DNA from 4 places in the Mesorhizobium sp. SEMIA396 genome. Region 1 is predicted to be linked to each of the others. Evidence: predicted binding sites of a transcription regulator. Region 1 holds the regulator's gene; each other region holds the start of a gene.

Region 1 (3,794 bases):
GCTGACCATCGACGTGACGTCGACCGCAAGACCGAAACTGCGCTATGCGCCGGAACGGGTGCGGCTTTCGGCACGCAAGATCCCGGCTGACGTGACCGCAGGCTCCCTCATCACTGGATATGCCAAGCTTTTGCCGCCGACTGGGCCGGTGCGGCCGGACAGCTATGATTTCTCCTTCGACAGCTATTTTGCCGGCATCGGCGGCAGCGGGTTCTTTCTCGGCAACCCCAAGCTTGTCGTCAGCGACGGTGGCGACATGCCGCTGCCGGCCCGAATTTCCTCTAGCGTGGAAAATGCCCGCGAGGCCATCGCCGACCATATCAGGGCGAGCGTCGGCGGCGCCGAAGGCGAGATCGCCGCGGCGCTGATCGTCGGCGTGCGCGCCGGCATTCCCGATGACATCAATGAGGCGATGCGACGTACCGGCATCTACCACATCATCTCGATTTCGGGACTGCACATGGCGCTGGTCGCAGGCACCATCATGGGCTTGCTGCGCGGCGCCTTCGCCTTGTTTCCCGACTTTTCCGCGCGTCGCCCGGTCAAGAAGTATGCCGCCTTCGCCGCACTGTTCTCGATCGCGGCCTATCTCATCATCTCTGGAGTCGTCGTTGCCGCCGAGCGCAGCTTCATCATGCTGGCGGTGATGCTGATTGCCGTGCTGTTCGATCGAGCAGCACTCACCATGCGCAATCTGGCGATCTCGGCGATCGCCGTCATCGTGGTGTCGCCGCATGAGGTGGTCGGCCCGAGTTTTCAGATGTCGTTCGCCGCGACCGCGGCTCTGGTCGGCGCCTATGCCGGCTGGGCCGATCACCGCGCGGGAAAAGCAAGACCGCCGCCCCCAAAGCGATCCATGCCCGGTTTCCTGACGCGAAAGTTCGTGCTCGCGGCAACCGGCCTTGCCATGACCTCCATCATCGCCGGCAGCGCCACGACGCTGTTTGCCATCTGGCATTTTCAGCGTGTGTCGCCGCTCAGCCTGTTCGCCAATCTGGCGGTTATGCCGATCGTCACCGTCGTCATGTTCCTGGCTGTCGCAAGCGCGCTGCTGATGCCTTTCGGATTGGATTGGCCGGCCCTCTACCTGATGGGCAAGGGCCTGACGGTGATGATCGCCATATCGGGTTGGATCTCCGAACGTTCGCCTGTCGATGGGGTTGGGCTGATTTCGCAGCAATCTGTCCTGCTGGTGACAATTGCCCTGGTCATCGCGACGATGGCGACAACTTGGCTGCGGCTCGCTGCTCTGCCATTCGCGCTGGCAGGCTTGCTGACCGTCTCGGATACGCGCACGCCGGATGTGCTGATCTCGGAAGACGCCCGGCTGGTGGCGTTGCCGATCGGTGGCGGCGAGCTTGCCGTCAGCCGGGAACGGCCGAACGAATTCACCGTCGACAACTGGAAACGCGCCCTGACATCAGAAACCATCGTCGTGCCAGAGGTGTTCGACAAGAGCGATGGGCAATTCGACGTCGCGGACGCCGTTGAGCTACCGCCGGGATCGCCGTTCTATTGCTCCTCAGGCGTTTGCGTGGCCAGGCATATGTCCGGTGCGATCATTGCCTATGTCGAGGACCGCAAGGACACCTGGAAAGCCTGTGGCTTCGCCGAGCTGATCGTCATCAATGACGCCACCGCCTATGACGCCTGTCACAATCCGCTGGTTCTCGTCATCACCAAGCGGCAACTGGCTCGCAAAGGCAGTGCCGCGGTCTTCTTCGATCGCCAATCGGCGACCACGCCGGCGACAATCAGCTTCGCGGTGAACAGCCCATATCGGCCCTGGCACACGCAACGCAAATACTCTCGTGAGGCGAGGGGGCTGGCACCCTTCAAGAAACCCGAGAAGCCAGCGGCCAACCCGCAGCCGCCTCAGTAGCGGCGGATGAGGCCGACGAGCTTGCCTTGCACCTTGACCCTGTCTGGGCCGAAAATACGGGTTTCATAGGCCGGATTGGCGGCTTCGAGAGCGATGGAAGCGCCCTTGCGGCGGAACCGCTTCAGCGTCGCTTCCTCTTCATCGACCAGCGCCACGATGATCTCGCCGGGGTTCGCCGTGTCGGCATTACGGATGATGACGGTGTCGCCGTCGAAGATACCGGCCTCGATCATCGAGTCGCCCTTAACCTCCAGCGCATAGTGGGCGCCGCCCATGATCATGTCCGGCGGCACCGAGATCGAATGCGTCTGATGCTGGATGGCATCGATCGGCACACCGGCGGCGATACGGCCCATGACCGGTATCGACACGGCGGAGACCGCATCGTCATCATTGCCGGGCGAGGGCATCCGCGAAGGCGCCGGCTTGATCTGCCGGCCAAGGGCACCACCCTGACCGAGACTGCCCTGGATGACGCTTGGCGAAAACTTCTTTGCCGCGTTGAGGCCGGGCGCGATCGAGTCCGGCAATCGCAGCACTTCCAGCGCGCGTGCCCGGTTGGGCAACCGGCGAATAAAGCCGCGCTCCTCAAGTGCGGTGATCAGCCGATGAATCCCGGATTTGGAGGCAAGGTCGAGCGCCTCCTTCATCTCGTCGAAGGATGGCGGAATGCCGCTCTCCTTCAGGCGTTCATGGATGAACATCAGCAGTTCATGTTGCTTGCGTGTCAGCATGGCGGCCCCCAGATTACCTGAAACCAGAATCGAAAAACAAACCCAGAACAAACACTATCTGTTCCAGTTGTGTTCTGCAACCGTTTAAAGTTTAATGAATTTGTTAAGGCTGCTGAAATTATTTGGGCTTGCCAGCGGGTCGCGATCGACAGGCGCCAACCACGGCAATGCGCCTGCTCACATTGAAACCATTATGGTTAATGACCTGTGGCTCATCCTCGACCCAAGGCTTGGCATCATCTGCCGATCGACCTCCACAAGGGACGCTATCAATCTTCGGGACGTTCGTTTGCCGTGAACGAAACGGAGCCAAAACGCCAACGTCTGTTGGCATTTGTGGCTGGAATCAGCCCTCCGTCATCTGCCGGGCAGTGAGGGCGGCGACGGCAAATCGCGGGGATCGTTGCGTCAGGTAACGGCTTCCTTGACGGCGAAACGCTGGTCCTTCCATGCGCCCGTGCGCAGAATGTCTTCTAGCACTTGAACCGCCAGCCACACATCCTTGTAGCCGATATAGAGGGGCGTGAAGCCGAAACGGATGGTCGATGGCGCGCGAAAATCACCGATGACGCCGCGCTCGATCAGCGCCCGCATGATTTGATAGCCGTGATCGTGAAGGAACGACACCTGGCTGCCGCGCCTGGTCGCGTCGCGGGTGGTCTCCAGCGTGAGGCCATAGGCGCCGCACTTTGCTTCGACGAGCTGGATGAACAGTTCCGTCAGCGCGACGCTCTTTTTTCGCAATGCCGCCATGTCGACGTCGTTCCAGATGGCAAGCGCGCCTTTGAGCGCCCGCATCGACAGGACCGGCTGGGTGCCGCACAGAAAGCGGCGGATACCGGTGCCGGCAACATACCCCCGTTCGAAGGCAAAGGGCCGCGCATGGCCCCACCAGCCGCTGAGCGGCTGGCTGATATCGCCGTGATGGCGCTGCGCGGCATAGATGAAGGCCGGTGCGCCCGGACCGCCGTTGAGGTACTTGTAAGTGCAGCCGATGGCGAAATCGGCATTTGCGTGATCGAGCTCGACGGGCAGGGCGCCGGCGGTGTGGCATAGATCCCAGACGATCAGCGCTCCGGCCGCATGAGCCTTGCGCGTCAGCGCCGCCATGTCGCGCAGTTCACCCGATTTGTAGTTGACGTGGTTGACCAGCACCACCGCGACGTTTTCGTTGATCA
Region 2 (3,794 bases), on a different contig from region 1:
GTGCTGAAGGCCGGCGACAGTTTTGCGTTCAAGAGCACGCTTTTGCATGCCTTCCGCAATCCGGGCACCGAGCGTTGCCAGATCCTCTGGGTCAACACCACGAAGCCGTCCGAGGTTCGCGATGGCGCCTGATCCACTCGTGCGGCTGCAGGCGGTCTCGAAGATTTTTCCTGGCGGCATCGTCGGGCTCGACGCCGTCGACCTCGACATTATCAGCGGCGAGTTTGTCACGCTGCTCGGGCCGTCGGGTTGCGGCAAGACCACCAGCCTGCGCGTCATCGCCGGTTTCGAAAGCCCGTCGAGCGGCAAGGTGTTGCTCGATGGTCGCGATATCACGGCCCTTCGGCCCTTCGACCGGCCGGTCAACACCGTGTTCCAGGATTATGCGCTGTTCCCGCACATGAATGTCGCCGAAAATGTCGGCTTCGGTCTGTCACTGCGCAAACTGTCTGGAGCCGAACAGGCAAAGCGAACCGGCGAAGCCCTCGACATGGTCGGTCTCGCCGACAAGCTTGGCGCCCGCGTCTCCGAACTGTCGGGCGGCCAGCGCCAGCGCGTCGCGCTGGCGCGTGCCATCGTCTGCGAACCACGCGTGCTGCTGCTCGACGAGCCGCTGTCGGCGCTCGATGCGCATCTGCGCGAACAGATGCAGGTTGAACTGAAGCGGCTGCAGTCGCGGCTCGGCACCACCTTCGTCATGGTCACCCACGACCAGACCGAAGCGCTGTCGATCTCCGACCGCATCGTCGTCATGAACAAGGGCCGCATCGAGCAGATCGCGCCGCCGGCCACCCTTTACGACCGGCCCGCCACGAAGTTTGTGGCGAGCTTCATCGGCACCATGAATCTCCTGCAATCGCGCTTCGTCGGCCGAGACGGCGATCGCCTGCGCTTCGCCGCCGGCGCCCTGCCGCTGGAGGCTATTTCTGAAACTAGCGAGGCACCTGCCGAGGGCGCCACCCGCACCATCGGCGTGCGTCCGGAGGATTTGCTGGCGATGACCGAGGCCGCGCCCGGCACCGCGCCGGCGCGCGTCAACAGCGTCGTCTTTCACGGTCGCACGCTGCGCCTTCATGCCGAACTCGGGCAGGGCGCGCCTGTTGTCATCGATGCGCCGCGCCAGGCCGAGGGTTCCCAATTCAGCGTCGGAGACGTGGCGCATATCAGCCTGCGCCGTGGTGCCAACTGCCCGGTGCTACCAAGCTAATTTTGTCGACGTTAAATAACCGGAGCACACGCCGCGCGGTGGCTACAAGCCGTCGGTCAACGGCCGGGGGTATGTCGACTGGTCGATCCACGATTTTCGGGAGGTCAGGGCATCATCGGCTACGGATCGTAGGGTTCGGCCCCTGCTCGAAAATGCTTGCTCCGCCGTTAAGCTTGCGGGCGCTGATGCGGAAACCATTAGCGCCGGTTTTGTTTTCACTTGATTCGTTCCCTTTTTGTTCTAAGCTTCTCGGCTTGATACAATCTGCCGGACGAGATCGGTTGTGAGTGGGCAATTTTCATACGGAACCGCGAAGAACGGTCAGACCTTTTTCCGATTTGAAGGACAGAGCCCGATCCGGGAGCCGCATCTGTTTTACGGATTTCTCGTTGAAGACCCGGTCAATGCCATGCTGCGGCGCAGGGCTGAGCACTACAATCAGGAACTGAGATTGCGGGGATGGCTGACGCCAACCGATCAAATGCACATATCCCTGATCGGCCTTGGCGACGGCAAACAGAAGCGTGTGGTGGAGATCGCCCGCCATGTCGGCTTGCTGATGCAAGCCACACCATTCGATGTTTGCTTCGACCGCCTGTCGGCTTTCGGCGGCGGGGCGCTGGTGCTTCGCAGCAGCGACCATTCGCCGACTTTGCAAGCCTTCTGGCGCAAGCTCTCTGCCGTAATTGACGACAGCCCGCTAAAGCCATTCATCACGACCTCGCTGGAGCCACATGTCACGCTGCTTCGCGACAGGAGGGGCGTTCCAAAAGTGCGGGAACGGATCGTTGAGCCGATATCCTGGACAGTGCGGAGTTTTTCGCTGATCCGTAGCCACCAGGGTGAATACAAATGTCCGGCGACCTGGCAATTGACCGGTCAGGACGATTCCCTAGCCGGCATGTGAGAAATCGTCGTCATACAGCCGCTATATCAATCGTCCTGACACGGCTTGTCAGCTGTAGTGCCGGCAATGGTGGCAGGCCAGCAAGCTGTTCCCCATTTGCAGTGCGTCTGACAGGAGGAACACAAATGACCATCGCGGAAATTGCCAAAGATTTCACCGAACTGCTCAAGCAGGGCGATAACGAAGCTGCTGCCGAGAAGTACAATGCCGATGATATCGTCAGTCTCGAAGCCATGGCGGGGCCGATGGCCATCTCCCATGGCAAGGAGGCTCTCAAGCAGAAGGGCCAGTGGTGGCAGGAGAACAACGAAGTGCATGGCGGCTCGGTCGAGGGCCCCTATGTCAACGGAGACCAGTTCGCGGTGCGCTTCAAGTTCGACATCACGCCCAAGGCCACCGGCGAGCGCGTCACCATGGATGAAGTTGGCCTCTACACAGTCAAGAACGGCAAGATCACCGAAGAGCGCTTCTATTATTGAGGCGGAAATGCCACCGGGAGACTGCTCTCTTCGCTCCCGGGTTGAAAACAAGCATGACGGCCAAGACAACGTCCTGGCCGTCATGTGGGAAGATCAGATCGTCTTCACGTACTGCCCAAGCTGATCGGCCACCGTGCCCCAGCCGTTGAAGAAACCCATCTCCTCATGGTTGTTGCGGGTCGCCTCGTCGCGATGGATGGCGGTGGCGGTGTAGCGCGTGCCCTTGCCGTCCGGCTGCAAGGAGATAACAGCGGTGATGAAGGGTTCCCCTGACGGCCGGTAACCCGGCAACAATGCATCCGTCCACACCAGCCGCTCGTTCGGCACGATTTCGAGATAGCAGCAATGGCGGTCGTTGACCTCGGTTCCGTCGGGCGACTGCATGCGCGTGCGGAACAGCCCGCCCGGCCTGAGGTCTATCTCGCAGTCGGTGATCATCCAAGGCTTCGGCGTGAACCATTGCTTGACGTGCTCCGGCGTCGTCAAGGCGCGCCACAGCAATTCGCGCGGCGCATCGATGACGCGCTCCAGCACGAGGTCCAGTCTGGGATCCGGCTTGAGGGGATAGATCATTTTTCTGTCTCCTTGAGGGTCATCACATAGGCGTCGAACTGGTCGAGGCGGCGCTCCCACAGCGTGCGCTGTTCGGCCAGCCAGTTTTCGGCAAGCTTCAGCGGCTCGGGCGCCAGTTGATAGGTCCTGACCCGGCCGGTCTTTTGCGAGCGCACCAGCCCGCAACCTTCGAGGATTTTGAGATGTTCGATGAAGGAGGGCAGGGCCATGTCGAACGGTTGGGCAAGCTCGCTGACCGAGGCAGGGCTGCGGTTCAGCCGCTCCACCACGCGTCGCCGCGTCGGATCGGACAGTGCGCGAAAGATGCCGTCGATCGGCGGAGGGCTCGGAGTTGTGGTCTGAAGGCTTGTCATTGGTTGGTCCTGAGGCGCTGTCAAAATACTTAGGGAAATTCCTTAGTGTTGGCAAGGGCAAAACCGAAGGCATGCCGGGGAGCGCTGGCAAAGCGCGCAGAGCGTCCTTAATCTGCGGTCAGATTCGAAATCGGAAGGGCCACTGTTTTGACGATCATCATGTACGGCATCACCACCTGCGACACGGTCAGGAAGGCGCGCCTCTGGCTGGAAGGCCATGACGTGGCCTACAGGTTTCACGATTTCAGGGCAGAGGGACTGGACGCGAAGCGGCT
Region 3 (3,794 bases), on a different contig from region 1:
CGTTGCGATGCATGTAGGCGATCTTGCCGGTCCTGAGATCGGCGCCGGCGACATAGCCCCAGGGCGGCGCCTGGCAAGGAATGCCGAGCGGCGACAGGAACGGTCCCATCACCACCGCATAGGGCGCGCCCTCGTTGCGGTTCAGCCCCTGCTCGCTGCCGCGCCCTTCGTCCGGTGGCGGCACCTGATCGCGCGGAATGAGCTCCGACTTGAACGCCAGATAGGTCGGCATGCCGAACAGCACCTGCCGGACCGGGTCGACGGCGACGCCACCCCAGTTGAAGGTGCCGAAGTTGCCGGGGTAGATCAGCGAGCCCTGGACGGAAGGCGGCGTATAGCGACCCTCATAGCGCAGGCCCTGGAATTCGATCCGGCAGGCCAACTGGTCGAACATGGTTAGGCCCCACATGTCGGCACCGGTGAGCGGCTTCGGCATGAAGGTAAGGTCGGAGACCGGCTGCGTTGGCGATGTGTGGTCACCTTCGATCGCGCCGCCGGGCGCCGGCACTTCGTTGACCGCAATGACCGGCTCGCCGGTGCGGCGGTCGAGCACATAGAGGTCGCCCTGCTTGGTCGGCCCGACCAGCGCCGGCACCACCGTGCCGTCGGGTTTGGTGATGTCGATCAGGCTCGGCTGCGCCGGCACGTCCATGTCCCAGAGATCGTGGTGCACGGTCTGCCGCACCCAGCGCACCTGCCCGGTGTTGAGGTCGAGCGCGGTGATCGACGACGAGAACTTCTCGACATTGGCGCTGCGCCCGGCGCCGAGCTGGTCCGGCGTCTGGTTGCCGAGCGGCACGTAGAGCAGGCCGAGCTTCTCGTCGGCGCTCGGCGTCGACCACATGTTGGGCGAGTTGGCGGTATAGGTCTGGCCGGCCGGCAGCGGCGTTATCTGGTCCGGATTGCCGGAATCCCAGTTCCACACCAGCGCGCCGGTGGCAGCGTCGTAGGCGCGGATGACGCCGGATGGCTCCTGCGTCGAATAATTGTCGTTGACCGCGCCGCCGACGATGATCTTGCCGGCTGAGATCAGCGGGGCCGAGGTCGAGTAATAATAGCCCGACTTCGGATAGGGCATGTTGGTCAGAAGGTTCAGCGTGCCGCCCTCGGCGAAAGCCGGGCAGATCTGCCCGTTGGCGGCATCGAGCGCGATCAGCCGCGCATCCGAGGTCGGCAGATAGACGCGGGTCGCACAGGGCTGCCCGGCGGCGCCGGCGGCATCGGCGTAATAGGCCACGCCGCGGCAGGTCTGGTGCTGGCGGTCCTTGTCGAGCTTGACCTTGGGATCGAAGCGCCATTTCTCCTTTCCGCTCGCGGCATCGATGGCGATGGCGAAATTATGCGGCGTGCAGATGTAGAGTGTGTCGCCGATCTTCAGCGGCGTCACCTGATAGGTGGTCTCGCCGACATCGTCGGGACCCTTCACATCGCCGGTCTGGTAGGTCCAGGCAGGCTGCAGCTTGGCGACATTGTCCGGTGTGATCTGGTCGAGCGGCGAATAGCGCTGGCCGAACTGCGTGCGGCCGTAATAGTGCCATTCGCCGGCCGGCACATCATTGCCGAGATTGGCGTTGGCGACCACCTTGTCGGTGCCGAGTTCGCCGGCAATATCCTTCGGATCCGAAGTCATCGAATAACCGGCGACGGCCAATGATGCCAGCACGGCAAGGATCAGCGGCGCGCGCCCGTCAGGGCCGACGAGACCCCGCCTCGCCCACGGCGTCAGCAGCCAAAAAGCGAGAAGCACGATGATGCCGCCGCGAGGCCCGAGTTCCCACCAGTCGAAGCCGGTTTCCCAGACCGCCCAGGCCAACGTGCCGAGCACGATCACCGCGTAGAGCCACAAAGCAGTCGACCTGCGCCGGTAAAGCAGCCAGGCGGCGATCAGGAAGGCAAGGCCGGCAACGACATAGTACCAGCTGCCGCCCAGCATCGCCAGGCGGATGCCGCCGCCGCCGAGTGCCAGGCCGATGAGGAAAAGAATGAGGGAGGTGATGGTGACAGCCAAGATGATACTCCTTCGACTGTTGCGCTTTGCGGCGCTGCCATGGCAACCCGGCATTGCGTCGCTGCCCGAAGCACAACTTTCTCCCGACGGTCCCGCCTGTCAAGCATGGGCCTCAAGCGCAGGCGGTAATGGTCCATCGCCATTGGGATAACATCGACCGCACTGGGAGCGTGGGCAGCAATCGGGCACTTTAGCGGAACAAAACGTAGACAGTTCTGGTCTTTCCCCACCGAATCACTACATTCGGGGCGATGTCCGGCTTTTCCGAAGACATGCCCTTTTTCGACGAACCCAATGCGCGGCCCACGGCCCCGTCGGGCATCGCCGCGCGCGCCATGGCTGCCCGCAGCGGACACAACAACGCACCCGACTATCTGAAGGGCCTCAACCCGGAGCAGCGGCTGGCGGTGGAAACCACCGAAGGCCCGGTTCTGGTGCTGGCCGGAGCCGGCACCGGCAAGACCCGCGTGCTCACCACCCGCATCGCTCACATCCTCGCCACCGGCAAGGCGTTCCCGTCGCAGATCCTCGCGGTGACCTTCACCAACAAGGCCGCGCGCGAGATGAAGATCCGCATCGGCGTCCTGATCGGCGAAGGCAACGTCGAGGGCATGCCATGGCTCGGCACCTTCCACTCGATTGGCGTGAAGCTGCTTCGCAGACATGCCGAACTCGCCGGTTTGCGCTCCGACTTCACCATCCTCGACACCGACGACGTCGTGCGGCTGATCAAGCAGCTGATCCAGGCCGAAGGTCTGGACGACAAGCGCTGGCCGGCCAAGCAGTTCGCCCAGATGATCGACGGCTGGAAGAACAAGGGACAAGGCCCGTCCGACATCACCGAGGGCGACGCCCGCGCCTTCGCCAACGGCAAGGGCCGCGAACTCTACAAGGCCTATCAGGAGCGGCTGAAGACGCTGAACGCCTGCGATTTCGGCGACCTGCTGTGCCACCCGATCCGCATCTTCCGCGCCAATCCGGACGTGCTCAAGGAATACCACAAGCGCTTCAAATACATCCTCGTCGACGAGTACCAGGACACCAACACCGCCCAGTACATGTGGCTGCGCCTCCTGGCGCAGCGGCCTCAAGGCAAGCCGATCTCCCCCCTTGAGGGGGAGATGTCCGGCAGGACAGAGGGGGGCGCCTCGCGCCGACAGGCTGGAGGGACAGCGCCCCCCTCTGTCGCCTCCGGCGACATCTCCCCCTCTAGGGGGGAGATTGGGCGCTCTTCGGCCGAAACCCGCGCCACCGTAAACATCTGCTGCGTCGGCGACGACGATCAGTCGATCTATGGCTGGCGCGGTGCCGAGATCGACAACATCCTGCGCTTCGACAAGGATTTTCCCGGCGCCACCATCATCCGGCTGGAGCGCAACTACCGCTCGACCGCGCACATCCTTGGCGCGGCCTCCCACCTCATCGCCCACAATGAGGGCCGCTTCGGCAAGACGCTGTTCACCGACCGGAACGATCCGGAGGACGGCAAGGTGCATGTCCACGCCGCCTGGGATTCCGAGGAAGAAGCGCGCGCCGTCGGCGATACCATCGAGACCTACCAGCGGCAAAAGCACAATCTCAACGACATGGCGATCCTGGTCCGCGCGTCCTTCCAGATGCGCGAATTCGAGGACCGTTTCGTCACACTCGGCCTCAACTACCGCGTCATCGGCGGCCCGCGCTTCTACGAGCGCATGGAAATCCGCGATGCGCTGGCCTTCTTCCGTGTCGTCGCCCAAGGCGCCGACGACCTCGCCTTCGAGCGCATCGTCAATGTGCCGAAGCG
Region 4 (3,794 bases), on a different contig from region 1:
GATCACCCATGGAAACCTACCGCCCGCGCCGCTCCGTGCTCTACATCCCGGCCTCCAACGACAAGGCCCTGGCCAAGATCGCGCAGCTTGCCTGCGACGCCATCATCATCGACCTCGAGGATGCCGTAGCCCCGGCCGACAAGATCGCCGCTCGCGAAAAACTGGCCGGCATTTTCGCCAACCGCCCCAACGAACGCTGCGAGATGATCGTGCGCATCAATGCTCTGGCAACCGAATGGGGCGCCGACGACCTGCTGGCTGCCGCAGGCTGCGAGCCCGACGGCATCCTGTTGCCCAAGGTCGACACGCCGCGCGACCTGCTCGAGGCCGGCGATGTGCTCGACGACAATTTTGTCCCCGATAGCGTGAAACTGTGGGCGATGATCGAGACGCCCAAGGCGCTGCTCAACATCGGCGCCATCGCCGAGCTTGGCCGTGACCCGGCCTCGCGGCTCAGTTGTTTCGTTGCCGGAACGAATGACCTGGTCAAGGAGACCGGCATTCTGGCAACGCCTGACCGACGCTACCTCGTGCCATGGCTGATGCAGATGGTGCTGGCCGCGCGCGCCGGCGGCATCGACATGCTCGACGGGGTCTCCAACGATTTTCGCAACCTCGGCGCTTTCACCCATGAATGCGCGGAAGCCGCGGCCATGGGGTTCGACGGCAAGAGCCTCATCCACCCGGCCCAGATCGAAGCCGCCAACCGTGCCTTCGCACCGTCCGCGGAAGCCGTGGCCGAGGCGCGCTCGGTGAAGGAAGCCTTCGCGCTCGCCGAGAATGCCGGCAAGGGCGTGATCGCGCTGAACGGCAGGATGGTCGAGCGCCTGCACTTGGCGCAGGCCGAAAAACTGCTGGCGAAGGCAGCCGCCATCGGGGCATAAATGCTCGATGGATGCGAGCGGGCTATGGCTACTCACGACAGGACTGAACAATGAAACTCTACCGCTTTCTGTCCGGCCCGGACGATGCCAGCTTCTGCCACAAGGTGACGGCGGCGCTGAACAAGGGCTGGCACCTGTTCGGCTCGCCGACCTATGCCTACGACAAGAAGGCCAAGACGATGCGTTGCGGCCAGGCCGTGGTCAAGGATGTCGACGGCCAGGAATACGGGCCCGATACCAAGCTGAGTGACTGGTAGGGGACAGCGCTGAGGACTCTCTCTTTCTTCGTCATCCTAGGGCGGAGCAAGGAGCGAAGCGACGCGGCGCAGACCCTAGGATCCATGCCGTGACATTGGCCGTAGAATGCGGCGGATCAAAATGGCGCTTGTGCGCGCATCAACGCTCGCTACCCTGAAACCACGACCGGCTACGTCTATATGACCGCGAGTCAGAACCGCGGCACCATCTATATCGGCGTCACCAACGATCTCGGCCGTCGAATGCCTGAGCACAAGGCCGGCCAGGGCTCGCGCTTCACGAGTCGCTACAGCGTACAGCGGCTGGTGTGGTACGAGGAATATTTCGACATTACCGATGCCATCCAGCGCGAGAAGTCATTGAAGCGCTGGCCTCGACAATGGAAGATCGAGCTGATCGAAACGGCCAATCCGGAGTGGTTCGAGCTCTTTCGTGGAACCGGCTGGTAGCCGCTCGGGTTTCTTGCACCGCCGGAGCATAGCATCGCCGTCACGGCATGGATCCTAGGGTCTGCGCCGCGTCGCTTCGCTCCTTGCTCCGCCCTAGGATGACGAAGGTGTGGGGCTACTCGGCCGCTTCTTCGAACTTCTCCATATCATCGTCCGACAGGCCGAATGGTGACCGATCTCGTGGATGTCGCCCAGCGTCTCTTCGTTCTCGGACCAGTAGTCAAGGATATCGACGGTCAGGAATGAGGGCCGAATACAGCGCTTGGTCGATCAGTAACCAGCTACGCCAGATTTTCCCAGGCGGCTCTGATTTCGTTGAACCGTGCGTCTGCGCGGCCCTCGACGTCATCGCAGCCGAAATAGAGGATCGATAGCGCTGCAAGGAGACCGGGATAGCCGGAGACGGAATCCATTCTCGTAAGGATTTCAGGAACCGGCAACCGCTTGCGTTCAATCATGGAGATCGCGCATTCCGCTGTCATAGGTGCCATCGGGTGGTCGAATTCGGATAGCCAGAAATCGACCAGGGCAACGAGAGTGGCCGGTTCGATGGCAGCACTTGCGGGCAGATGGCAAAGCTCACTAAGTGCGAGGAAAGCGGCATTCGGCGAAATCCCGATGGCGGTTGCGATCAGTTCCCGGCTTTGTGAAATGTCGTGGTACGGCCAATTGCAATCGATCAGGTCGGCAAATTCTGCTTCCGTCATCTGAGTGCTACTCGGCCGCCTCTTCGATCTTCTCCATATCATCGTCCGACAGGCCGAAATGGTGGCCGATCTCGTGGATCAGCACGTGGGTGACGATGTCGCCCAGCGTTTCTTCGTTTTCGGACCAGTAATCGAGGATGGCGCGGCGGTAGAGCGTGATGCGGTTCGGGCCTTCGCCGGTCTGCGGGTTCCAGCGCTCGGCGATGCCGCGTCCCTCGAACAGGCCGAGCAGGTCGAAGGGCGTTTCCAGCGACAGGTCGTCCATGATCTCGTCGGTCGGGAACTCGGCGATCTGGATGACGATCTCGCCGGTCAGCTTGCGAAAATCCTCCGGCAGATGCGCATACGCCTCCAGCGCCAGGAACTCCATTTCGTCCATCGAGGGCGAGAGTTCGTCGTGCCAGGTGCGGGTCTTGTAGATGCGGGCCATGCTTTGTCCTTTGATCCCGGCATATAGGCTTTCGCACCGGAATCGGCAAATGAACGGGCCGATGCGCCTGCGCCATCCCTGCCGAGAGGAATAAATTCCCCATGACTCTGCTTGACTCCTGGGTCCCCCTCTGGAATCTATAGGGAACATAACAGGAACAATTGTGAGTGGAAGCTGACCGTCATGGCGATGACCGCCGTGGCGCGGGAGACTGTTTTTGCCCTGCGCCGCCAGATCGCGAAAATCGAGGGAACGCTGCCCGAGCGCTTGGCCGCGCCGGCCGCCGCGCCCCTTCACGCCGACGCCAACACCGATCTCACAATCGTCCGGCGTGGCATTGCCGCGGCGTTGCCGGATGCGTTTCTGCCTATCGGTGTCGAGCGCCTCGACGCCGCCCTGAGCGGCGGCCTGCCGAAGGCCGCCCTGAGTGAAATCCATGGCACGCAAACCCGCGATGCCGGGGCCGTCGCCGGCTTCGCTTTGTCGCTCACCAGTCTGATCCTCAAGCAAACGCCGGGGCTGCCGGTGCTGTGGATCGGCACATCGGAGATTTTCCGCGAGGCCGGCTTTCCCTATGCAAGGGGGCTTCACGCCTCGTTCGGCATCGAGCCGGAGCAATTGCTGTTTTCCGAGGCGCCAAGGCTTGTCGATGCGCTGTGGGTCGCCGAGGAGGCGGCCCGGATGACAGCGCTCGCCGCGGTCATCCTGGAAATCCGCGGCAATCCGCAGCGGCTGGACCTGACCGCGACACGCCGGCTGCATGCAAGGGCGCAAGCGGCCGGCCGGCCGGTGTTCCTGCTGCGGCAGGCGGCCGAACCCGAACCGACGGCCGCCCCTGTCCGCCTCATCGTCGCCTCGGCGCCGGCGGTGCCGCGCGACACCATCGCCGGGCCGCTGGCCGGCTCGATCGGCCGCCCGGCCTTCGCCCTCACCATCGGCAAGAGCCGCACAGCCCTGCCTGGACAATTCACACTGGAGTGGAACCCCGATGAACGCGCATTCGACGAAAGATGGGGCGACGAAAAAAGGAGCGAGGGAAGAGACCGGACAAAGAATCCTGTCCCTG

The links. Region 1 encodes LexA, which represses DNA repair genes until DNA is damaged. Its sites were predicted from a motif close to TGTTCNNNNTGTGTTCNG; they were not measured.
Region 2: a site for LexA is predicted at 1,433-1,450, ahead of NP503_RS05185 (2'-5' RNA ligase family protein). Genes of this name have one in related genera too.
Region 3: a site for LexA is predicted at 2,203-2,220, ahead of NP503_RS04575 (ATP-dependent helicase). Genes of this name have one in related genera too.
Region 4: a site for LexA is predicted at 2,871-2,888, ahead of NP503_RS17200 (metallopeptidase family protein). Genes of this name have one in related genera too.

Annotation. Positions count from the first base shown of each region.
Region 1 is NZ_JANIFC010000010.1:263,104-266,897, reverse strand. It holds gene NP503_RS23915 (ComEC/Rec2 family competence protein) at 1-1,882, shown strand, start outside; gene lexA (transcriptional repressor LexA) at 1,876-2,616, opposite strand; gene kynU (kynureninase) at 3,025-3,794, opposite strand, start outside.
Region 2 is NZ_JANIFC010000002.1:56,893-60,686, forward strand. It holds gene NP503_RS05175 (cupin domain-containing protein) at 1-132, shown strand, start outside; gene NP503_RS05180 (ABC transporter ATP-binding protein) at 122-1,207, shown strand; gene NP503_RS05185 (2'-5' RNA ligase family protein) at 1,491-2,114, shown strand; gene NP503_RS05190 (nuclear transport factor 2 family protein) at 2,240-2,593, shown strand; gene NP503_RS05195 (SRPBCC family protein) at 2,687-3,166, opposite strand; gene NP503_RS05200 (helix-turn-helix transcriptional regulator) at 3,163-3,519, opposite strand; gene NP503_RS05205 (ArsC family reductase) at 3,667-3,794, shown strand, end outside.
Region 3 is NZ_JANIFC010000001.1:932,901-936,694, reverse strand. It holds gene NP503_RS04580 (glucose/quinate/shikimate family membrane-bound PQQ-dependent dehydrogenase) at 1-2,008, opposite strand, end outside; gene NP503_RS04575 (ATP-dependent helicase) at 2,260-3,794, shown strand, end outside.
Region 4 is NZ_JANIFC010000006.1:296,877-300,670, forward strand. It holds gene NP503_RS17175 (CoA ester lyase) at 9-884, shown strand; gene NP503_RS17180 (DUF1737 domain-containing protein) at 935-1,141, shown strand; gene NP503_RS17185 (GIY-YIG nuclease family protein) at 1,322-1,591, shown strand; partial or broken gene NP503_RS17190 (metallopeptidase family protein) at 1,707-1,819, opposite strand; gene NP503_RS17195 (hypothetical protein) at 1,873-2,298, opposite strand; gene NP503_RS17200 (metallopeptidase family protein) at 2,306-2,728, opposite strand; gene NP503_RS17205 (hypothetical protein) at 2,912-3,794, shown strand, end outside.